2 regions of the Rahnella sp. CJA17(1/100) genome follow, and region 2 is predicted to be linked to the other one. Evidence: predicted binding sites of a transcription regulator. Region 2 holds the regulator's gene; the other holds the start of a gene.
The links. The regulator sigma-54, encoded in region 2, starts transcription at its own class of promoters, with help from an activator protein. The targets are predictions, from matches to a motif close to GTTGGCACANNTTTCGCTNT.
Positions count from the first base shown of each region.

Region 1: a site for sigma-54 is predicted at 4,007-4,026, ahead of AACU55_RS04315 (branched-chain amino acid ABC transporter substrate-binding protein). Genes of this name have one in related genera too.

Region 1 is NZ_CAWOJA010000006.1:111,619-119,159, reverse strand. It holds gene AACU55_RS04335 (peptidase domain-containing ABC transporter) at 1-77, shown strand, start outside; gene hemB (porphobilinogen synthase) at 293-1,267, shown strand; gene AACU55_RS04325 (methyl-accepting chemotaxis protein) at 1,610-3,439, shown strand; gene AACU55_RS04320 (YgdI/YgdR family lipoprotein) at 3,566-3,781, opposite strand; gene AACU55_RS04315 (branched-chain amino acid ABC transporter substrate-binding protein) at 4,197-5,321, shown strand; gene AACU55_RS04310 (ABC transporter permease subunit) at 5,511-6,425, shown strand; gene livM (high-affinity branched-chain amino acid ABC transporter permease LivM) at 6,439-7,541, shown strand, end outside.
Region 2 is NZ_CAWOJA010000083.1:76,201-83,741, reverse strand. It holds gene AACU55_RS23820 (BglG family transcription antiterminator) at 1-966, shown strand, start outside; gene npr (PTS phosphocarrier protein NPr) at 992-1,264, opposite strand; gene rapZ (RNase adapter RapZ) at 1,261-2,115, opposite strand; gene ptsN (PTS IIA-like nitrogen regulatory protein PtsN) at 2,183-2,665, opposite strand; gene hpf (ribosome hibernation promoting factor) at 2,764-3,051, opposite strand; gene rpoN (RNA polymerase factor sigma-54) at 3,075-4,508, opposite strand; gene lptB (LPS export ABC transporter ATP-binding protein) at 4,610-5,335, opposite strand; gene lptA (lipopolysaccharide ABC transporter substrate-binding protein LptA) at 5,342-5,899, opposite strand; gene lptC (LPS export ABC transporter periplasmic protein LptC) at 5,877-6,446, opposite strand; gene kdsC (3-deoxy-manno-octulosonate-8-phosphatase KdsC) at 6,443-7,009, opposite strand; gene kdsD (arabinose-5-phosphate isomerase KdsD) at 7,026-7,541, opposite strand, start outside.

The sequences.
Region 1 (7,541 bases), on a different contig from region 2:
TGGACATTACGCGGATATTTATCGCCCACCGTCCGTCTACGATTGCCTCAGCAGATCGCGAGATCAAGCTCGGTTAAATCCTTCCTTCAGGCGATCCCTGTTCCGGGATCGCCTTTCCAAAATTGCGGCCTCTGTTACATCTCCTCACGGAAAGTTCATCATTTGTTTAAAAGTTATTATAAAATGCGGGCTTCATCGTCTGACGGCGCTGCATCGCCTCCTGCCGTCTGAACTGTCTGTGCTCCTGTTTCTAAAAAATATCAGCGCAACAGATTAATTTTTAGGAGTTTTCATGTCGAATCAGTTCCCGAGCTCACGCCTTCGCCGCCTGAGACAGTCCGAATCCCTGCGCACTCTTTTTCAGGAAACTGAATTTAGCGTCAACGATCTGGTACTGCCGATTTTCGTAGAAGAAGAGACCTCTGAATACGTACCCATCGAAGCCATGCCGGGTGTGTTGCGCATCCCTGAATCCCGCCTGGCATTTGAAATCGAACGTTACGCCCGCGCCGGTATCCGCTCTGTCATGACGTTCGGTATTTCGCATCACATGGATGCCACCGGCAGCGATACCTGGAACGAAAACGGTCTGGTCGCGCGAATGGCGCGTATCTGTAAAGACACCGTGCCTGAAATGATTGTCATGTCCGACACCTGTTTCTGCGAATACACCTCACACGGCCATTGCGGTGTGTTGCACGACCACGGCGTGGATAACGACGCAACCCTGGTCAACCTCGGTAAACAGGCTGTCGTGGCGGCGGCGGCTGGTGCAGATTTCATCGCGCCATCCGCCGCGCAGGACGGTCAGGTGCAGGCCATCCGCAGTGCCCTGGATGAAGCCGGATTTATCGATACCGCAATCATGGCGTATTCCACCAAGTTTGCATCTTCCCTGTACGGGCCTTTCCGCGAAGCGGGCGGCAGTGTACTGAAAGGCAACCGCAAGCAATATCAGATGAACCCGATGAACCGCCGCGAAGCCGTGCGTGAATCGTTGCTGGACGAGCAGGAAGGCGCCGATGCGCTGATGGTGAAACCGGCCGGTGCGTATCTGGACGTGATCCGCGATATCCGCGAAGCCTCCCGTTTGCCACTGGCGGCGTATCAGGTCAGCGGTGAATACGCGATGATCAAATTCGCTGCACAAGCCGGTGCTATTGATGAGCGTGCCGTCGTACGTGAAAGTCTGGGCGCGATTAAACGTGCGGGCGCAGATATTATCCTGACGTACTTCGCGATGGATATTGCCGAAAACGGGCTGTAATTTTTGCTCTCGCTGCAAACCAAAACCGGGCTTCCGCCCGGTTTTTTTATGTCCTCGCGTCGGAAGCTGATACTGCGCGATGTATGTTCAGATAACGTCTTTAATATTTAAGAATAGCAGAAAATTAAAATAATGCTTTTTTATAGAGAATTACCTCACCATTAATAGGGTGTAATTAATAAAAAAGTATTCATACAAAGAATAAGGTTTTATAGCGGTTAAATTACTGGCTTTTGTAACTTAATAAACTGAGTTTTTTATTAACTAATTTTTATAGCCTGCCGATACCCCATGTGCTTCACATACAATCGTATTTATAAAAATAATGGAGAGCCATGCGCTATGAAAATATTTATGTCATATTTTGAAAATCTAAAAGTCGGGAAAAAATTAGCATTAGGTTTCGGACTTGTCTTATTGTTGAGCATTGCAGTTGCTTTATGTGGTATTAAAAATCTGAATGATATTTCCATTCGAGCTGAGAAAATAAGCCAGCTTAAAGTGATAACTGACCAGTTTGCTATGGCGAAAGCTGAAAGACTGGAATATGTGAAAACGCACGATGAAAAATACATCACAATGAATGAGGTGAACTTACAGCAGGTTGATAAAAAAATTGAAAGTCTCAGGTTGCTTCGTTGGGATACAGAGCACCTGAAGATGCTTAATGAAATGTCAGAGGTCATGAAGACGTATCGTGACAAGCGTGCTCAAACGGTCCGCGAGACCCAACAACGTGATCTTGTTGTCAGTCGTTTTGTGCTGACACGCGAAGAATCTGAGATTAACAGTCTGGCTCAGTCCTATGCGCGAGATCCCGCACGTGCTGTCACCGCGATCGCGTTAGGGGATATCGTCAGACACATTGATGGGGTGGCGACACGTGTAAAACTCCTCCAGTTTGAGAATACTGAGGAATCCCTTCAGGCTTTAACAGGTTTTATGGATGAATCGATTCAGCAAATGGATGCCGTCAAATCCCAGTTAAATCCGGCTGATGTCAGCATACTTGAAGAAATTGAACGCTCGGTCTCGGCCAAAAAGGCGAGTGCCGGAAACTACCTCCAATCCTATATTGCTGAGCAGGAAGCGACTCAGTTGCTTGCGAAAGCAGGCGGCAAGCTGACTACCCTGAGTGACAATATATTTGAATCGGAGCTGAGCGCGGCGCATGACGATATCAGAAATGCAGTTATATGGATGACTTCACTCCTGGTAGCAGCAGTCTTATTAAGTATTGGCATTGCACTGATTATTTCCCGCCAAATTGTGAAGCCTCTGGCTGACACGCTTGACGTCGCCAGACAGATAGCGCGCGGTGATTTAAGAGCCCATCTCAATACCACGCGTCGTGATGAGCTGGGAGAACTGATGCAAGCTGTAGATGAGATGAACACCGATCTCCGCCGTATCATCGGGGATATTCGTACCGGTGTGACGCAGGTGAGCCATGCCTCCGCAGAAATTGCGGCAGGTAATAATGATTTATCCGCACGCACTGAGGAACAGGCTGCTGCGCTTGAAGAAACGGCAGCCAGCATGGAGCAGTTAACTGCGACGGTTAAACAGAACGTGGACAATATTCATCATACCAGCCGCCTGGCGGGCAGTACTTCAGAAACGGCGAATAAAGGCGGGCAACTCGTCTCTCATGTGGTGAAAACTATGAATGAAATTACTGCAAGCTCAGCAAAAATTGCTGAGATTACGACGGTAATTAATAGCATCGCTTTTCAGACCAATATTCTGGCTCTCAATGCGGCTGTTGAAGCGGCGCGTGCTGGCGAACAGGGGCGGGGATTTGCTGTTGTGGCAAGCGAAGTGAGAAGCCTTGCGCAGAGAAGCGCTCAGGCTGCAAAAGAAATAGAAGGTTTAATTGGTGAATCGGTAGAGCGAATTAATGCAGGGTCAGATCTGGTAGAACAGGCGGGGACTACCATGCATGACATTGTGACCAAAGTGGCTAATGTTACCGAAATACTGAATGAAATTACTCAGGCATCGGATGAACAGAACAGGGGAATATCTCAGGTAGGGCAGGCAATAGTGGAAATGGACAGCGTGACTCAACAAAATGCGGCCCTGGTGGAAGAGTCTTCTGCTGCCGCCAATGCGCTGCGAGATCAGGCACAAAATCTTGCTGCGTCTGTTTCACGTTTTATTACTGAGTAATCTGATTCTCAAAACAGTCGTGATATTGCGTGCCGTTTGTGCACCACATAGCATGACTGTTTTGTTAAGCCGACCATGTGTGTCATCGGCCAGGTTTTGAGATAAATGCAATTCCCATCCGTAACCCTACTTCTTCACAATGCCCGCAATATCATTGGTGTTCATCAGATGATAATCGCCATTCATGTCGGTGTAGCTGGTCATGCCGGTATTGCGGTCACGATCCGGTTCGCCGTGGGCGAAAAACTGGTCACCGGATTTGGTGTTAATCACATAATCGCTGGCGCAGCCAGTTAACGACAGAGCCAGAACCACAGCCGTCAGGCAGGATAATTTCTTCATTGTTCAGTAGTTTCCCGTTGCAATCATCTGCCCATATTACAAAACAACCCGCCGCAAGAAGCAAAGAATAAAAATGTCACCAGGCGTAAGGGTGCGTGCAAAACCGTGCTTGTGCACCAGCGCGGTGCGATGTGATCCCGTCGTTGTTTCTGTCAGTTGCCCGTAACGCTCTCCCGTCGCTATCTATACTCACATAACCCGTCACATTCTCAGAGGTTGAGTAACAATGGCAGATATTTTGCTTATGTTTTTTTACCTTTGATGTTTTCACCCCCGGAGATAAGCGGGAAACCCTCAGTCTTAAGGCTTAAGCGTTAAATTTCAGATTTTCTGATTACGACTTCGTGTTGGTGTTTTTGCTACATGCGTTTTCCATAACCCGTTTTGCATAAACTCTGTCCTAAGGATCATGATGATGTCGATGAAATTTATTAAAAGTCCTCTTTCTTTGTTGCTGGCAGGCTGTCTGGTCACTGCGTTTACCGCGCGTGCGGATATCGTGATTGGCGTTGCTGGCCCGTTCACTGGCCCGAATGCCACCTATGGCGATCAGTACTGGCATGGTGCCACACAGGCCGCTGAAGACATTAATGCCGCTGGCGGAATCAACGGCGAGAAAATCAAACTGGTGCAGGGCGATGATGCCTGCGAACCGAAACAGGCCGTTGCGGTCGCTAACCGTCTTGTTGATCAGGATAAAGTGCAGGCGGTGGTCGGGCATTTTTGTTCATCTTCTACCATGCCCGCATCTGAGGTTTACAACGATGCCGGCATTATCGCCATCACGCCGGGATCCACTAACCCGCAAATCACCGAACGCGGCATGAGTGATATGTTCCGCATGTGCGGACGTGATGACCAGCAGGGGCAGGTTGCCAGTGATTACATCATCGACAAGCTGAAAGCCAAAAAAGTGGTCATTATCCACGACAAAGACACTTACGGGCAGGGGCTGGCGGATGCCACCAAAGCGGCGCTTAACAAGCGTGGCGTGAAAGAAGTGATGTATGAAGGGTTATCGCGCGGCGAAAAAGACTTCAACGCGCTGGTCACCAAAATCAGTGCGCAGAAACCGGACGTGGTGTTCTTCGGCGGTTGCCATCCTGAAGCCGGTCCGCTGGTACGCCAGATGCGTGAGCAGGGCGTGCAGGCCACGTTCTTCTCCGGCGACTGTATCGTCAACGAAGAAATGGTCACCGCCGCAGGCGGCCCGCAATATACCAACGGGATTCTGATGACCTTCGGCAAAGACCCGCGTCTGATCCCGGAAGGCAAAGTCGTTATCGATAAATTCCGCGCCAGCAAGTTCGAGCCGGAAGGCTACACCCTTTACTCCTATGCCTCCGTGCAGGCTATTGCCGCGGCATTCAAAGCCACCGGCGGCAGTGATTCCGCCAAAGCCAGCGCCTGGCTTAAAGCCAACAGCGTCGATACTGTCATGGGCAAAAAAGCCTGGGACAGTAAAGGCGACCTGAAAGTCTCTGATTACGTGGTTTATAAATGGGACGACAAAGGCAAATATCAGGAAGTTAAGGAATAAAGCACTCTTATTTGCCATTTTGAACCCGGGCAGTGCTCACTCTTTATGAAAGAACTGGCTCACGTACTTAATGTACGCTCCGGCTCTTGTGCGCTGGCCGGGTCCAAACTGGCTGCAACGATAACGCTTTATTAGCTTTAATGAATGCGCCCTTAGCCAGGCGCGGTCACAAAAAGAGACTGCGTATTTATGGATTCATTCTTCCTGCAACAACTGTTTAATGGCATTACGCTCGGTGCTGTCTACGGTCTCATTGCCATCGGCTACACCATGGTTTACGGCATTATCGGCATGATCAACTTTGCGCACGGCGAAGTGTATATGATTTCGGCTTACCTCTGTGCCATCGCGCTGGCGCTGCTTTCCTTCTTCGGGCTTCACTCTTTTCCGCTACTGATCCTGGGCACGCTGGTGTTCACCATCGTGGTCACCGGCGTGTACGGCTGGGCGATTGAACGCATTGCCTATAAGCCGCTGCGTAATTCGACCCGTCTTGCACCGCTGATTTCTGCTATCGGCATGTCACTCATCTTACAAAATTATGCGCAAATCAGTCAGGGGCCGCGACAGCAGGGCATTCCGACCATGCTGGATGGCGCATTCCGTTTTCATATCGGCGAAAGTTTTGTCCAGATGACCTACACCAAAATTTTCATTCTGGTGGCGTCGCTGGCTGGCATGCTGGTTTTATCGTGGATTATCAGTAATACCAAACTTGGTCGTATGTGTCGTGCGGTGCAGCAGGACAGAAAAATGGCCTCCATTTTGGGTATTAATACTGACCGCATTATCTCGCTGGTCTTCATGATTGGCGCAGCGATGGCCGGACTGGCCGGGGTTCTGGTGACCATGAACTACGGCACGTTTGATTTCTACGCCGGTTTCATCATCGGCATCAAAGCTTTTACTGCGGCGGTGCTCGGCGGCATTGGTTCATTACCCGGCGCGATGCTGGGCGGGCTGATCCTGGGGATTGCCGAAGCGCAGTTCTCAGGCATGGTGAATTCCGATTACAAAGATGTGTTCTCCTTTGGATTGCTGGTGGTGATCCTCATTTTCCGCCCTCAGGGCCTGCTGGGCCGTCCGGTCGTGACGAAAGTGTGAGGGAAATAAAATGATGTCACAAACTGCTGTGAACAGCGGATTTTCATTTAAACGCTGTCTGCTGGATGCCATTTTTGCCGGGCTGGTGGCGCTGATTATTTTCGGGCCGGTGGTCGGCGTGGTGCTCGATGGTTACAGCTTTAACTTTCATAGCCAGAGGCTGGTCTGGATCATTGCTGCGGTGATGACGGGCCGCTTCCTGCTCAGTGCATTTTTAGAAACCACGGCCGGGCAGAAAATGCGTGCGCGTTTCGAATCCGACAGCGCGGGCGTCTATGTCCGGTCGCCGGATTATAAAAGTCATCTGCGCTGGGTTATTCCGCTGCTGATTGTGCTGGCCATTTTCTTCCCGTTCGTCGCCACCAAATACATTCTGACGGTCGCCATTCTGGGACTGATTTATGTGTTGCTCGGCCTCGGGCTGAATATCGTGGTCGGACTGGCCGGTTTGCTCGATCTGGGGTATGTGGCGTTTTACGCCATCGGGGCTTACGGGCTGGCGCTGGGGTATCAGTATCTCGGCCTCGGTTTCTGGTCGATGCTGCCGCTGGCGGCGGTGATGGCCGCGCTGGCGGGTGCGTTGCTGGGTTTCCCGGTGCTGCGTATGCACGGCGACTATCTGGCGATCGTGACGTTAGGTTTCGGTGAAATCATCCGGCTGGTGCTGACCAACTGGTTGTCGTTTACCGGCGGCCCGAACGGTGTTTCCGCGCCTCCGCCCACCTTTTTCGGGCTGGAATTTGGCCGGCGGGCGAAAGAGGGCGGCGTGCCGTTCCACGAGTTTTTCCATCTGACCTATAACCCGAATATGAAATTTATCTTCATCTATGCCGTGCTGGTTCTGGTGGTGTTGCTGGTGCTGTTTATCAAACACCGGCTGACCCGCATGCCGATTGGCCGCGCGTGGGAAGCGCTGCGTGAGGATGAGATTGCCTGCCGCGCGATGGGGCTGAATCATGTGCTGGTCAAGCTGTCTGCCTTTACCCTCGGGGCTTCCACGGCCGGAATTGCTGGCGTGTTTTTCGCCACGTATCAGGGCTTCGTTAATCCGACGTCTTTCACCTTTTTCGAATCTGCACTGATTCTCGCTATTGTGGTTTTGGGCGGTATGGGCTC
Region 2 (7,541 bases):
CAGCTGCGCGCTGATCTGCTGACGCATATCAAAACCATGATTACGCGGGTGAAATACCAGATTAATATCCCCAACCCGCTGCTGAAAAACATCAAACAGCATTATCCGATGGCCTATGACGTTACGCTGGCGGCGGTCTCAAGTTGGGGGAAATACACGCCGTATACGTTGAGTGAAAACGAGATTGGGTTTCTTGTGCTGCATATCGGCGTCGGGCTGGAGCGGCATTACAACATCGGTTATCAGCGACATCCGCAGGTGATGCTGGTATGCGACACCGGCAATTCGACCATCCGTATGATTCAGGCACAGATTAGCCGCAAATATCCGCAGCTGGTGATGAAACAGGTTGTGACGTTGCGTGATTACGAACAACTGGAACACATCGACGAAGATTTCATCATCTCCAACGCCCGCATCAGCGAGAAGAATAAACCGGTGGTGGTGCTGTCGCCATTCCCAACCGAATACCAGATGGAGCAGCTTGGCAAGCTGGTACTGGTGGATCGCACCCGGCCTTATATGCTGGAAAAATTCTTCGACGAAAAACACTTCATGATCATCGATGAACCGATGACGCAGGCGGAGTTATTCCGCCATGTGTGCTCTCAGCTGGAAGCCGAAGGCTATGTCGATCAGGCGTTTTATCCGTCGGTGGTTGAGCGCGAGGAAATTGTCTCGACCATGCTGGGCGAAGGGATTGCGCTGCCGCACTCGCTGGGGCTCCTGGCGAAGAAAACCGTGGTGATAACGTTGCTCTCTCCGCAGGGCATTGCGTGGGGAGAAGGGGAGACCGCACACGTGATTTTCCTGCTGGCAATCAGCAAGGCAGATTATGAAGAGGCGATGGCGATTTACGATTTGTTCGTGACGTTTGTGCGGGAACGCTCAATGAGCCGTTTGCTGAGCAGCGAAAACTTTGAGAGTTTCAAGGCCATTGCAATCGACTGTTTAAGCCGCATTTAATACGGCTCAAAGAGTGCGTTAATTATCAGTCTTCATCAAAACCTGAATTAATCAGATTTACCACTGCCGTCAATGCCTGTTCTTCATCGGGGCCGGTGGCTTCGATTTCGATTTTCTGACCTTTCGGGGAATCGAGCATCAGCAGCGCGATGACACTGCTGGCTTCTGCTTCAATGCCCGTGTCGTTGCGCAGCATCACTTCTGATTCAAAGCTCTGCACCAGTTCAAACAACTTCATTGCCGGGCGGGCATGCATACCCAACCGGTTTTTGATTTCTACCGTTTGTTTCACCGTCATGATTTGCGTTTTTCCAGCGTGCGATGGCGGGATTGCACATTTTTCCCGCGGGAACGGAAATAGTCGGCCAGTTGCTCTGCGATATAGACCGAACGGTGTTTACCGCCGGTACAGCCAATGGCGACGGTCAGATAGCTGCGGTTGTTCGTTTCCAGCATCGGCAGCCATTGTTCGAGGTAGCTGCGGGTCTGGTAAATAAAGTTGTGCACTTCAGTATGACGGTCAAGGAACGCCGCGACCGGCTTATCAAGGCCTGTCATCGGACGCAGTTTCGGATCCCAGTGCGGGTTTGGCAGAAAACGCACATCGAAAACGTAATCCGCATCAATCGGAATGCCGTGTTTGAAACCGAAGGATTCGAACACCATCGTCAGTTCGCGCTCGCGTTTACCCAGCAGACGGGTACGCAGCATTTCTGCCAGTTCATGCACGGACATTTCGGAGGTGTCGATGATCAAATCCGCAGACGAACGCAGTGGTTCGAGCAGATCGGCTTCTTCATCAATGGCACTTTCGAGGGACAGATTTTTGCTGGAAAGCGGGTGCAGACGACGGGTGTCGCTGTAGCGGCGGATCAGAGTATTGCGGTCGGCATCAAGGAATAACAGCTGCGGTGAGAAGCTCTCCGGCAGTTGTGACATCGCATACTCATAAACTTCCGGTGTTTCCGGCATGTTACGGACGTCAATGCTGACGGCCGCTGATGTATTACGTTCAACAAGGGTCTGGGCAAGCTGCGGCAATAACACCACCGGCAGGTTATCCACGCAGTAAAAACCCATGTCTTCTAGTGCCCGTAGGGCAACCGACTTCCCGGAACCGGAACGGCCGCTGACAATCATCAGCACCATGGTGTCACTCCCCTGGCATTCAGTGTGCAGAATTCATTTTCCCGGCACTGTACCGGGAATCAGCAATTTATTCGTTTTCAGTCATTATCTGGAACAGTTCTTCGTCACTTTGCGCGCCACGCAGACGGCGACACACTGTTTTATCAGCTAATTTCTTAGCGACTAAAGATAATGTATGTAAATGGGTTTTACATTGATCTGCCGGTACCAGCAAGGCAAAAAGCAAATCTACCGGCTGATTATCGATGGCGTCAAAAGCAATCGGTTGTTCAAGCTGAATGAATACGCCGACGGCACGTAAAGTGTCTTCTTCCAGCTTACCGTGCGGGATGGCGATCCCGGCACCGATCCCGGTGCTCCCCATACGTTCACGGGTCAAAATGGCGTCAAAAATCACCTGCGGCGACAAATTTAATTGTTTGGCGGCCAACTCACTGATGATTTCCAGTGCGCGTTTTTTGCTGGCGCAATGAACGCCGCTTTTGGTGCATTCGGCATTAAGCACCGACGTTAATTGCATTGCAGTATCGTTAATCATGTCATCTTTCACTTTTGCGCTGTTTCACCCTTAAAGCTATATCGGCTCGTTTCCCGAAGGTCACAAGCCGATGCCCGAAGGTTTGTAGCACAGGGTTGGCTACATGAATGTCAGTGCTGTTTCAGTTTGTCTTTATGTTTATTCAACTGTCGGGCCAGTTTATCAACCAGTCCGTCAATCGCTGCGTACATATCCTGATGTTCCGAGGTGGCATGTAATTCGCCTCCGTTCACATGCAAAGTGGCTTCCGCTACTTTCTGCACCTTTTCCACGCTCAACACCACATACACCTGATTAATCCTGTCGAAATACTGCTCAAGCTTAGCCAGCTTCGACGTGATGAACTCTCTCAGGGGATCCGTGATCTCAATGTGATGTCCGGTAATGTTGAGCTGCATAATGTCTTCCTTCTCTGTTGAGGTCAAACTAACTGTTTACGTTGGTTTGAGGGCGGGATGGACAAAGACTCTCGGTATTTGGCGACAGTCCGACGCGCAACCATAATTCCCTGATCGGAAAGCAGGGTCGCTAACTTACTGTCACTGAGCGGTTTTACAGGATTCTCCGCTGCGATTAATTTCTTCACCAGCGCCCGGATCGCGGTTGACGATGCCTCGCCACCGCTGTCTGTACTGACATGGCTGGAGAAGAAATACTTCAGTTCGAAAATGCCACGCGGGCTGTGCAGGAACTTTTGCGTCGTCACACGTGAAATCGTCGATTCGTGCATTTCCACGGCACTGGCAATATCTGCCAGCACCATAGGTTTCATAAATTCTTCACCCAGTTCAAAGAACGCCTGCTGCTGCTCAACGATGCAGCGCGTCACTTTCAACAGCGTGTCGTTACGGCTTTCCAGGCTTTTGATTAACCACTTGGCTTCCTGCAGATTGCTGCGGATAAATTGCCCGTCGCTGTCGCTGCGTGCGGAATTCCCCATCGCGGCGTACTGCTGGTTAATCTTCAGACGCGGAATGCTGTCGGAATTGAGTTCTACCGCCCAGACACCTGACACTTTACGCACCAGCACATCCGGGATCACGTATTCGGATTCGCCGGTGTTGATAGACTGGCCCGGACGCGGATCAAGAGACTGGATCAGGAGCATCGCTCCTTTTAGTGTATCTTCTTTTAACCGGGTTGATCGCATAAGTGCGCGGAAATCATGGTTCGCCAGCAAATCGAGATGTTCGCTGATGATAAGACGGGCTTCAGTGATGAAAGGCGTGTCAGTCGCATATTGAGAAAGCTGGATCAGCAGGCAGTCGCGCAGGTCCCGGGCGGCGACACCCACCGGATCAAAACGCTGAACGCGCTTAAGTACGGCTTCGACTTCGTCCATGGTGACATTTTCATCACCGACGCTTTCGAGAATGTCGTCAAGGGAGACGGTCAGGTAACCGGTGTCATCCACTGCATCGACGATTGACGTGGCAATCGCGGCATCGGTATCAGAGAACGGTGTCAGCTCGACCTGCCACATCAGGTAATCCTGAAGTGTCTGCGTGGTTTCGCCCTGGTAAATCGGTAGCTCATCGTCGCTGTAATCATTGCCGGTGCCTGATGGCGTGCCTGCGGTGTAAATCTCATCCCAGGTGGCGTCCAGCGGCAACTCTTCCGGCATGTCTTTCTGCTCGAGTGCCTCGCGGGTGTCTAACCCTTCGCTGTCGGTGGTTTCTACCGAGTCGATTTCTTCATGAAGGTCGGTTTGTTCCAACAGAGGGTTGCTCTCCAGCGCGAGTTGGATCTCCTGCTGGAGCTCAAGCGTGGATAGTTGCAACAAGCGGATGGCCTGTTGTAACTGAGGAGTCATTGCCAGTTGTTGGCTGAGTCTGAGTTGCAAACCTTGCTTCATATCTTGGCTTAATTCCGTTGATGAGTGAAAACGGCAACACTTCTGTCAGAGACGGCCCGTTTCAGTGTAGGTTGAAACAGGCACGGTTCCGGCGGCACAGATCACAGACGGAATTCTTCACCAAGATAAACACGTTTAACTTGTTCATCAGCAAGAATGTCGGCTGGCGTGCCGTGGGCGATCAATTTCCCCTGACTGACGATATACGCGCGTTCACAAACGTCGAGTGTTTCGCGAACGTTATGGTCAGTGATCAGTACGCCGAGGCCGCTGTCACGTAAATGCTCAATGATTTTTTTGATGTCGATAACGGAAATCGGGTCAACCCCGGCGAACGGTTCATCCAGCAGGATGAATTTAGGGTTCGCTGCCAGTGCACGGGCAATTTCAACACGACGACGTTCACCACCAGACAGTGACTGACCGAGGTTATCGCGCAAATGAGAAATATGGAACTCTTCCATTAATTCATTAGCGCGGTCATTACGCTGTTCTTTGGTCAGATCGTCACGGATCTGCAGCACCGCCATCAGGTTATCAAATACGCTCAGACGACGGAAAATGGAGGCTTCCTGCGGAAGATAGCCAATACCGCGACGGGCGCGGGTATGCAGCGGCAGCAGGCTGATGTCTTCATCATCAACGATAATGCGGCCCGCATCGCGCTGGACGATGCCCACGACCATGTAAAAGGTGGTGGTTTTACCCGCACCGTTTGGCCCTAATAACCCGACGATTTCACCCGAGTTGACCATCAGACTGACATCTTCAACGACCTTACGGCCTTTGTATGCCTTTGCCAGATTCTCTGCGATTAATTTAGCCATAAAATATCAGTTACTCTTTTTGGTCGGCTGGCCGCCCGCTGCAGGCGTTTTTTGTTGCAGCTGCGAAGGTACCAGAACGGTCGTCACACGGTTACCTTTATCACTAAAGGCTTCCATTTGCTGTTTCTGTACCAGATAGGTAATACGGTCGCCTTTCACATTGCTGTCCAGTTGCTCAAGGTAAGCGTTGCCGGTCAGCGTGACGAGGTCATTTTCCACTTCATAGCGGACTTTCTGGGCATGGCCTTTAATCGGCTTACCGTTATCCTGCATCTGGTAGAACGTCACCGGGTTGCCGTAACCTTCTACCACTTCTTTACCGGAAACCCCCTGCGGGCGGATGACGACCACTTTGTCGGCTTTAACCTGGATCGTACCCTGATTGACGACCACATTGCCGGTAAAGGTCGCGGTATTGGTATTGACGTCGAGCGCCTGGTTTGCTGAATCAATGGTGATCGGTTTCGTTGTATCGTCTTTTAAGGCAAATGCCGGAACGCTGACGGCTAACAATGAGCTGACGATCAGGAGATCACGGATTTTATTTTTTGCTTTGAATTTCATAAGAGGTCGTTACCTTTTCGATCAGCTCTGCTGTTTTGTCACGCAGATTACCACGCATTTTCATGCCGTTAGATGTAAAACCTGTACCATACAACGTCACTTCATCGTCTGAGGCAACGTCCTGTGTCGTCAGGTTAACCCGTGCATTGTCCGTTTTGATTCTTTGCAGCTGTGATGTCTCAGGTGTCAGGCTGTCTGCCTGCACATGCCCATAAAGATAGAGCATTTTATCCTGAGTCAGTTTCGCTTTATCAGAACGCAATACCCAGGTGGCTACTTTGTTCTTGTCATACATGGTCGCGACCGGATTGGTAAACCATGACACCTGATCAGCGGTGTAATATTTTACCTGGTCTGAAACCAGTTTATACGTCAGGCTGCCCATCGGGTCATACACCATCGTAACGGTGTGGGACGTCTGGTATGTCGGATCCTGATCATTGACCGCTTGCGGAACATCATCGCTGTTGTCAGATAATGACCAGCCAATCAGCACCAGAACGATGGCAGTCAGCGCCAGAATAATCCAAAGTTTTGCTTTACTCATATCGACAGCCCTTTGGCGTCCTCCAGCTTACCCTGCGCCAGCAGAATCAAATCACACAGTTCGCGTACTGCACCACGTCCACCCGCGATACGGGTAACATAATGCGCTTTCGGTAACAGAACAGGATGTGCATCCTGAACCGCGACAGAGAGACCCACTTCGGCCATCACCGGCCAGTCAATCAGGTCATCACCAATGTACGCCACTTCTTCGGCCCGCAGAGACAGTGTATCTAACAGTTCGCGGAAGGCCAAAAGCTTATCAGATTGCCCCTGATACAAGTGGCGTATGCCCAGAGTTTTAGCGCGATCTTCCAGTAATTTCGCATTGCGGCCTGTAATAATCGCGACTTCGATATCGGATGTCAGCAGGCAGCGGATACCGTAACCGTCGCGAACGTTGAAACTTTTCAGCTCTTCTCCCTGATTTCCCATATAGATCAGGCCATCAGACATAACGCCATCGACATCGCAAATCAGCAGGCGGATTGCTTTTGCCCGTTCAAGCACTTGCGCACTGACCGGACCGTAGCAGGTTTCCACCAGGGCTGTGCTATTACTCATTCAGGGAATTCCTCAATTAAACTACGCCAGCGCGCAGCATATCGTGCATATGTAACACACCCAGCAACTGGTCACCATCAGCAACCATCACGCAAGTGATGTGTTTGTCCTGCATTAAATTCAGCGCATCAACCGCCAGCAGTGAAGGACGCACGCGGATACCGCCTGTCGTCATCACATCCGCAATCGATGCCGTATTGATGTTGACGCCCATATCAAAGATGCGTCGTAAATCCCCATCGGTAAAGATCCCTTCGATTTTCATCAAATCGTTGCAGATAACCGTCATGCCCAGATTTTTTCGGGTGATTTCCAGCAACGCATCCCGCAACGAAGCTTCACGGCTGACGTGCGGAATTTCATCCCCGGTGTGCATGATATCGCTGACGCGCAGTAACAGCTTGCGACCCAGTGCTCCGCCAGGATGTGACAGGGCGAAATCTTCCGGTGTGAAGCCGCGTGCTTCAAGCAGTGCGACGGCCAGTGCATCGCCCATCACCAGCACTGCCGTGGTGCTGCTGGTCGGTGCCAG